Regions from separate parts of the Streptomyces sp. NPDC058000 genome, predicted to be linked through region 1. Evidence: predicted binding sites of a transcription regulator. Region 1 holds the regulator's gene; the other holds the start of a gene.
The links. Region 1 encodes HspR, which represses chaperone genes until heat shock. Its sites were predicted from a motif close to TTGAGNNNNNNNNNCTCAA; they were not measured.

Region 1 (4,152 bases):
GCCGCGGCCAGGACATCGAGTCCGAGGTGACGCTCAGCTTCACCGAGGCGGTCGACGGGGCCACGGTCCCGCTGCGGATGTCCAGCCAGGCGCCCTGCAAAGCGTGTTCCGGCACCGGCGACAAAAACGGTACGCCTCGGGTCTGCCCGACCTGCGTCGGCACCGGCCAGGTCAGCCGGGGCGCGGGCGGTGGCTTCTCGCTCACCGACCCGTGCGCCGACTGCAAGGGCCGCGGCCTGATCGCCCAGGAGCCCTGCGAGGTCTGCAAGGGCAGCGGGCGCGCGTCCAGCGCCCGCACGATGCAGGTCCGCATCCCCGCCGGCGTCTCGAACGGGCAGCGCATCCGGCTGCGCGGCAAGGGCGCCCCGGGCGAGCACGGCGGCCCGGCCGGCGACCTGTACGTGGTCGTCCACGTCGACGACCACCCGGTCTTCGGCCGCAAGGGCGACAACCTCACCGTCACGGTGCCGGTCACCTTCCCGGAGGCCGCGCTCGGCGGTGAGATCAAGGTGCCGACGTTGGGCGGCCCGCCGGTCACGCTGAAGCTGCCGGCCGGCACCCCCAACGGACGCACGATGCGGGCCCGCGGCAAGGGCGCGGCCCGCAAGGACGGCACCCGCGGTGACCTGCTGGTCACCATAGAGGTGGTCGTTCCCGGGGACCTCGGCGACAAGGCGAAGGAAGCGCTGGAGTCCTATCGCGAGGCGACCGCGGGCCCGGACCCGCGGACGGAGCTGTTCCAGGCCGCGAAGGGAGCATGAGATGGACAGCCGGGGCGGGCAGCGTCGTAACCCCTATGAACTGACCGACGAATCGCCGGTGTACGTCATCTCCGTCGCGGCCCAACTCTCCGGCCTGCACCCGCAGACCCTGCGGCAGTACGACCGCCTGGGCCTGGTCTCTCCCGACCGCACGGCCGGTCGGGGGCGCCGCTACTCCGCCCGCGACATTGAACTGCTGCGCACCGTCCAGCAGTTGTCGCAGGAGGAGGGCATCAACCTCGCCGGCATCAAGCGCATCATCGAGCTGGAGAACCAGGTCGCGGCCCTCCAGCAGCGGGTCGCCGAACTCCAGGGCGCCCTGGAGGGCGCGGCCAGCACGATGCGGCAGCGGGAGGCGGCGGTGCACGCCTCCTACCGCCGCGACCTGGTGCCGTATCAGGACGTGCAGCAGACCAGCGCGCTGGTGGTCTGGCGGCCCAAGCGGCCGTCGGAATGACGCCGTAGCGGACGCGATGAAGGGCCGGGGTGGACACACCACCCCGGCCCTTCGCATGTCGTTGTCGGCTCCGTGCGGTCAGCAGCCGTTGTACCCGGCCGTCGGCATCGACAGCCGGCGGTGCACGTGCGACTTCATCGCCAGGGTGTAGACCGGTTCGTCCAGGTCGGTGGTCTCCAGTCGGACGCCCGCCGCCGCGCACCGTGCGGTGAACTCGTCGGCGCCGTCGATGGCGGACTCCAGCGCCCGGCGGTTGGGCGTCACGAACACGTCGACCAGGCCCTCTTCGACGTCGCGCCACAGCGCGCTGTGGTCGGCGCGCAGCTGGTGCAGGCTGAGCTGGCAGGTCAGGCGGTAGTCACGGGCTGCCGCCCACTGTTTGCACATGGCGTGCTGGCTGCGGTCATCGACCAGGAACGGATCCTCGTCCAGCTCGGACAGCGGCATCAGGCAGGCGATCGCCGTCACTCGGACCGAGTTCATCGTGCCCTCCGGGGCGTGGCGACTGTGGGGGCGACGATACCCCCGCCAAGGGCCCGGGGAGGAGGGGCTGCGCCGGGCGGCGAGGCATATCCGCAGGCATGGCAGATCTTCCAGCCGTCCTGATTCACGGCCAACTGGCCTCCGCACCGGGGGCAGCTCTCGGCGGAGGGGCGGGGTCGGGCCGTCCGTTTCCTGGGTAGGCGGCGCGGAACGGTCGTCGTGTTGCCCGATACCGACGCCATGCGGCCTCCAGCTGCCGTCTTTTGCCTGGGACAGGGCCGATGCCGCTCGTCGATGTGCGGAGGTGTTCGGTTCCTGCCGTTCTTGAGTACCAGGTGGGCGCCGGATGACGGATCTGGAGGATGCGGTTTCGGCCAGGTCCGGACCTGTGTGTGGTGGCTGGGTGGCCGGTAGCCGTGCCGGCAGTGAACGCGGGCCGGTGGACGGCCGATTCGGCGGCGGTGCTGGTGCTGGTGAGGCGGGTGTGGTGTCGCGGGGTGGGGCGGGCGCTCAGGCCCGGCCGAGGGCCTTCGTCACCGCGATCTCGATCATCACGCGGTCGGGGTTGGGCTCCGGGGTCCGGCCGTACCGCTCGGCGTACCGGCGCACCGCGTCGGCCACCGTCTCCGCGTCCGTCCGCACCCGGGCGACGCCCTCCAGGGTCGCCCAGCGACCGCGGTCCACCTGGCACACCGCCACCCGCGCCCCGTCGGCGCCGGCGGCGAGGACGTTCTTGACCTTGGTGCTGTCCTTGCGGGTGATGATCCGCGCGATCCGCTGCCCGGCGTCATAGGTGACACCGACCGGGACGACGTGCGGGGTGCCGTTGGCCCGCAGGGTCGTGAGGGTCGGCATCTGGTACTCGCCCCAGAAGGCGAGGTACTCGGGGGACAGCGCGCTCAGGTCGTGGGCCATGGGGGCCAGGGTAGTTGGCGCGGTGCGGGGCCCGGCAGGGGATCAGAGGAAGTCGGTGGTCTCCAGGTCGAAGGAGAAGGGGGCGGGGAGGGGGAGGGGATCGCCGAAGGGGGCGGTGTGGGTGGTGAGGTAGTCGTCGCCCTTCGGCTCGCTGAAGACCGTGACCGCGGACTTGCTGCGGTCGACGAGAAGATAGAGCGGAATGGCAGCGCGTGCGTAGGCGTGGCGCTTGGCGACACGGTCGTTGCGGGGCCTGCTCGATGTCACCTCGACGACCATGGCGACGCCGTCGCTGGGCATCCATGGCTCCGCACCCCGGAAGAGACGCATCGCGTACGGGGCGATGGTGGCGTCGGGGATCACGTGGTCCGCGGGCTGGTCGTCCGCGCTGGGAAGGACGAGTCCCTTGTACCCCGAGATCTGCATGTCGGTCGCGGACCTTCGTGTCACCTGCCTGCCGATGATGCCCAGGTAGTCCTCATGGTCGCCATCCGTCGGCGGTGTCACGACAATCTCCCCCTCGATGAGCTCGGCCCGGAAGCCTGTCGGAGTTTCCAGGGCCAGAAAGCCCTTGAGGAGGGAGTCGTCCTGCGTGGGCATCGGCTCGTGTGCCATAGCCGTCATGCTGCACCTCCTTGTGGTCGGAGACCAGTGTTGCTCGATGAGGACAGTGACACGGGCATATTCCGAGGCGGTTTCGCTCGCACGAGTGAGGCTTGAGTGGAATAGACTCAACTTATCGTACGTTGAGCAAGGCAGGATTGGATTAGGGGAGCGCGCGGAGCGCCGGAACGCACGAGGAGGACCAGGAAGACGTGGACGCCGAGCTGACCAACAAGAGCCGGGAGGCGCTGAGCGCCGCCAATGAGCGGGCGATCACCGCCGGGCACGCGGACATGACGTCCGCGCATCTGTTGCTCGCGCTGCTAGCGGGGCGGGCCGACGACAACGCGAACATCATGGACCTGCTGGCGGCCGTCGAGGCGGACGCCGCCCAGTTGCGGTCCGGCGCCGAGCGGCAGCTGGCCGGGCTGCCCAGCGTCCAGGGTTCGACGGTGGCCCCGCCGCAGCCGGACCGCGAGCTGCTCGCCGTCATCGCGGACGCCGCCCAGCGCGCCAAGGAGCTGGGCGACGCGTACATCTCCACCGAGCACCTGCTCATCGGCATCGCGGCCAAGGGCGGCCGTACCGGTGAGCTGCTGGAACAGCAGGGTGCCAGCGCCAAGAAGCTGCTGGCGGCCTTCGAGGCCAGTCGCGGCGGGCAGCGGGTGACCACCCCGGACCCGGAGGGCACGTACAAGGCGCTGGAGAAGTTCGGTACGGACTTCACCGCGGCGGCCCGGGAGGGCAAGCTCGACCCGGTCATCGGCCGGGACCAGGAGATCCGCAGGGTGGTGCAGGTGCTCTCCCGCCGGACGAAGAACAACCCGGTGCTGATCGGTGAGCCGGGCGTCGGCAAGACCGCGGTCGTCGAGGGGCTGGCCCAGCGGATCGTCAAGGGCGACGTCCCCGAGTCGCTGCGCAACAAGCGGCTGG
Region 2 (4,152 bases), on a different contig from region 1:
CCCCGGCGCCGCAGCACCACCTCTCCGTAGGGGCCCGCGCGCCGGTCGAGGGTGCGTACGGCCGGCTCGGGGTCGGCGGTCGGATGCCAGGGGTGGGCGGGATCCATGCGGCCATCTTGGCCAACTCCGCGTGCGGTGGTCCAGCGTCGGGCGGACGGTGGGACGGGGCGGGTACCGCGTCCGGCGCGGCGGACGCAGTGCATCGCGCGTGAGTTGAGGGTTGTGATGGATATCACTCACACAGCTGACTCATGGGTTGGCCGTGCACAGTGGATCTCGGACGGTGCGCGGGGTCGTGGAAGGACCTGGGATGGCGAGTGCGGTGGAGACGGCCGGCGGTGCGTCGGCCGGGGACGGGGCGAGTGAGGGCGCTCCGGTGCTCCTCCCCGGGATGCCCCGGCAGCGCGGTGCCGCGGCCGCACCGGCCGCGGACGTCCCGCAGGTCGTGGCGGCGCCGTCGGACGCCCCGGCCCGCCGCCCCTGGACGGGCCTGCACCCCTGGCGGCTGCTCCCCACTCCGGCCGGCACCCCCTTCACCTTCTGCTACGCGCTGCTGCTCGTGGCCACCTCGCTCTTCGCCGAGCAGGGCGACCCCTCCCTGGTCTCCGCACTGCTCCAGGGCTCCAGTACGGACGTGGTCCACCTCGCCCAGGCGCCGCTGCTGGTGCTGGTCGCCAGTGCCCTGTGGATCGCCGGCGGGCTGCTCTCGGGGTACGCCGTCGCCTTCCTCTTCGTCCTGACCGCCCTGGAGCGGCGGATCGGCGGGGTGCGCACCGCGGCGGTGTTCTTCGGCGGGCACGCGCTGGCCACCCTCGCCACCGAGATGCCGGTCGGCTTCTCGGTCGCCGCCGGGGGACTGCCGGACAGCTCGTTGCACCGCCTCGACTACGGCATCAGCTTCGGCGTGATGACCTGCGTCGGGGCGCTCGCCGGACTGCTGCCCGCCTGGGTGCGCTGGCCGCTGCTGGTCGGCGCCGGCTACCAGGCGGTGTCCGGCCTGCTCGCCTACGTCGACCCGATGACCGACTGGGGTCATCTGCTCTCGCTCGGCCTGGGCGTCGCCGCCTGGCCGCTGCTCCGGTACTGGCGGGCGCAGCGCTCCGGGCCCGCCCCGCTGCTGGGCGACCTGGGGCACCCGGCGCTGCGGGCCACCCGGGCGTCCTGACCCCGACACCGCCCGCGCGCACGGCCCGCCGGACACGCCAGCAGCGGCGGTCGCGGAGCACGCCGCGGAGCACATCACGGAGAATGGGGTCCTTCGCGGGCGCTGTGACGGAGGGCGTCCGCCGGCCGCAGGAGCAGAGAAGAACCGTGTCGCACGAGCGCCGCCGCCCCGCCCAGGACCGCACGTCCGCCCCGCCGCAGGCCCCGGACGAGGCCCGGCTCCCGCTGCTCTCCGACTGCGGCAACTGCTTCGGCCTGTGCTGTGTGGCGCTGCCGTTCGCGCGCTCGGCGGACTTCGCCCTCGACAAGGAGGCCGGCCGGCCCTGCCCGAACCTCCGGACCGACTTCCGCTGCGGCGTCCACCGCGACCTGCGGCAGCGCGGCTTCTCCGGCTGCACGGTCTTCGAGTGCTTCGGCGCCGGCCAGAAGATCTCCCAGGTCACCTTCGAGGGGAAGGACTGGCGGACCGCGCCGGAGACCGCCCGGCCGATGTTCGACGCGTTCGCCGTGATGCGCCAGCTGCACGAACTGCTCTGGTACCTGACGGAGGCGGTGGCGCTCCCGGAGTGCCGCCCGGTGCGCGAGGAGCTACGGGCCGCCCTGGAGGAGACCGAGCGGCTGACGGCGGGCACCGCCGAGGAGCTGGCCGGGCTGGACGTGGCCGCCCACCGCGGTGTGGTCAACGTCCTGCTGCTGCGGGTCAGTGAGCTGGTCCGGGCGAAGGTCCCGGGCCGTAAGAAGGAGCGGCGGGGCGCGGACCTGATGGGGGCGCGGCTCAAGGGCGCCGACCTCCGGGGCGCCAACCTGCGCGGGGCGTACCTCATCGCGGCCGACCTCCGGGGTGCCGACCTCCGGTCCGCGGACATGATCGGCGCCGACCTCCGGGATGCCGATCTGCGCGGCGCCGACCTCACCGGCAGCGTCTTCCTGACACAGGCCCAGGTGAACGCGGCCCGGGGCGACGCGACCACCCGGCTGCCGCGCGGGCTGCGCCGCCCCGCCCACTGGTAGCGCCGAATCCCTCCCCTTCCGGTGGGGGCCCACGCCCCCTGCCCCGTAACCGAGTTGCCCGGAGCTGATCGCTCACAGCGAACATGCGGCGGGGAACAACGGCAGGCCGCTCGGCATTGAGTGGGTAAAGCTCAACTTGCTTGCCGAAGGGGAGATCATGACTGCTGATTCGGCGTCCACGGCGCCCACTGAGCCCACCAGGCTTACCCTGCCCGTGCTGCCCCTCGACGACGAGGTCGTCCTGCCCGGCATGGTGGTGCCCCTGGACCTGTCCGACGCCGAGGTGCGAGCCGCAGTGGAGGCCGCCCAGGCCGCCGCCTCGTCAGGCCCGTCGGGCAGCAAGCCCAGAGTGCTGCTGGTGCCGCGGATCGACGGGACGTACGCGGCGATCGGCACGCTCGGGCGGATCGAGCAGGTCGGACGGCTGTCCGACGGTGACCCCGGGGCCCTGATCCGGGGCCTGGGCCGGGTGCGGATCGGCTCCGGCACCACCGGCCCGGGCGCCGCGCTCTGGGTCGAGGGCACCCCCGTCGAGGAGACGGCGCCGGACGCCCTCCCCGGCGCGGTCGGCGAACTCGTCACGGAGTACAAGGCGCTGGCCACCAGCTGGCTGCGCAAGCGCGGCGCCTGGCAGGTCGTCGACCGGGTCACCGGCATCGACGACGTCCCCACCCTCGCCGACAACGCCGGATACCTGCCGTTCCTGACGAGCGAACAGAAGCTCCAGCTGCTGGAGACCACCGACCCGGTCGCCCGGCTGAAGTACGCCACCGACGTGCTCCGCTCCCACCTGGCCGAGCAGGACGTCGCCGAGTCCATCGCCAAGGACGTCCAGGAGGGCGTCGACAAACAGCAGCGGGAATTCCTGCTGCGGCGGCAACTGGAGGCGGTCCGCAAGGAACTGGCCCAGCTCAACGGCGACCCGGAGGACGAGGGCGACGACTACCGCGCCCGGGTCGAGGCCGCCGACCTGCCCGAGGAGGTCCGCACGGCCGCCCTCAAGGAGGTCGACAAGCTGGAGCGGGCCAGCGACCAGAGTCCCGACGGCTCCTGGATCCGCACCTGGCTGGACACCGTCCTGGAACTCCCGTGGCACGAACGGACCGAGGACGCCTACGACATCGCGGGCGCCAAGCGGGTCCTGGACGCGGACCACGCCGGGCTGGAGGACGTCAAGGAGCGGATCACCGAGTACCTGGCGGTGCGCAAGCGGCGGTCGGAGCGCGGGCTCGGCCTGGTGGGCGGGCGCCGCGGCGGCGCCGTACTGGCGCTCGTCGGGCCGCCGGGCGTCGGCAAGACCTCGCTCGGCGAATCCGTCGCGCGGGCCATGGGGCGGAAGTTCGTCCGGGTCGCCCTCGGCGGCGTCCGGGACGAGGCGGAGATCCGCGGCCACCGGCGGACGTACGTCGGCGCGCTGCCCGGCCGGATCGTGCGAGCCATCAAGGAGGCCGGCTCGATGAACCCGGTCGTCCTCCTCGACGAGATCGACAAGGTGGGCTCCGACTACCGGGGCGACCCGGCCGCCGCCCTCCTGGAGGTGCTGGACCCGGCGCAGAACCACACCTTCCGGGACCACTACCTGGAGGTCGAACTGGACCTGTCCGACGTGGTGTTCCTGGCCACCGCCAACGTCCTGGAGGCGATCCCCGAACCGCTGCTGGACCGGATGGAACTGGTCCGGCTGGACGGCTACACCGAGGACGAGAAGGTCGTCATCGCCCGCGACCACCTGGTGCCGCGCCAACTGGAGCGGGCCGGCCTCACGCCGGGCGAGGTGACCGTGGCGGACGACGCGCTGCGCAAGCTGGCCGGCGAGTACACCCGCGAGGCGGGCGTGCGGAATCTGGAGCGGTCGGTCGCCAGGCTGCTGCGCAAGGTGGCCGCCCAGCACGAGCTGGGCGAGCGGGAGCTGCCCTGCACCGTAGGGGTGGACGCGCTGCGCCCGCTCCTCGGGCGGCCGCACCACACCCCGGAGTC

Region 2: the regulator HspR is predicted to act here: its motif matches at 2,292-2,310, upstream of lon (endopeptidase La).

Annotation. Positions count from the first base shown of each region.
Region 1 is NZ_JBHVQS010000096.1:5,790-9,941, forward strand. Features, by position in the region: gene dnaJ (molecular chaperone DnaJ) at 1-761, shown strand, start outside; gene ACFVT2_RS41545 (heat shock protein transcriptional repressor HspR) at 763-1,218, shown strand; gene ACFVT2_RS41550 (hypothetical protein) at 1,297-1,701, opposite strand; gene ACFVT2_RS41555 (pyridoxamine 5'-phosphate oxidase family protein) at 2,212-2,616, opposite strand; gene ACFVT2_RS41560 (Uma2 family endonuclease) at 2,659-3,240, opposite strand; gene clpB (ATP-dependent chaperone ClpB) at 3,432-4,152, shown strand, end outside.
Region 2 is NZ_JBHVQS010000007.1:82,854-87,005, forward strand. Features, by position in the region: gene ACFVT2_RS10270 (spermidine synthase) at 1-107, opposite strand, end outside; gene ACFVT2_RS10275 (rhomboid-like protein) at 311-1,165, shown strand; gene ACFVT2_RS10280 (pentapeptide repeat-containing protein) at 1,312-2,175, shown strand; gene lon (endopeptidase La) at 2,333-4,152, shown strand, end outside.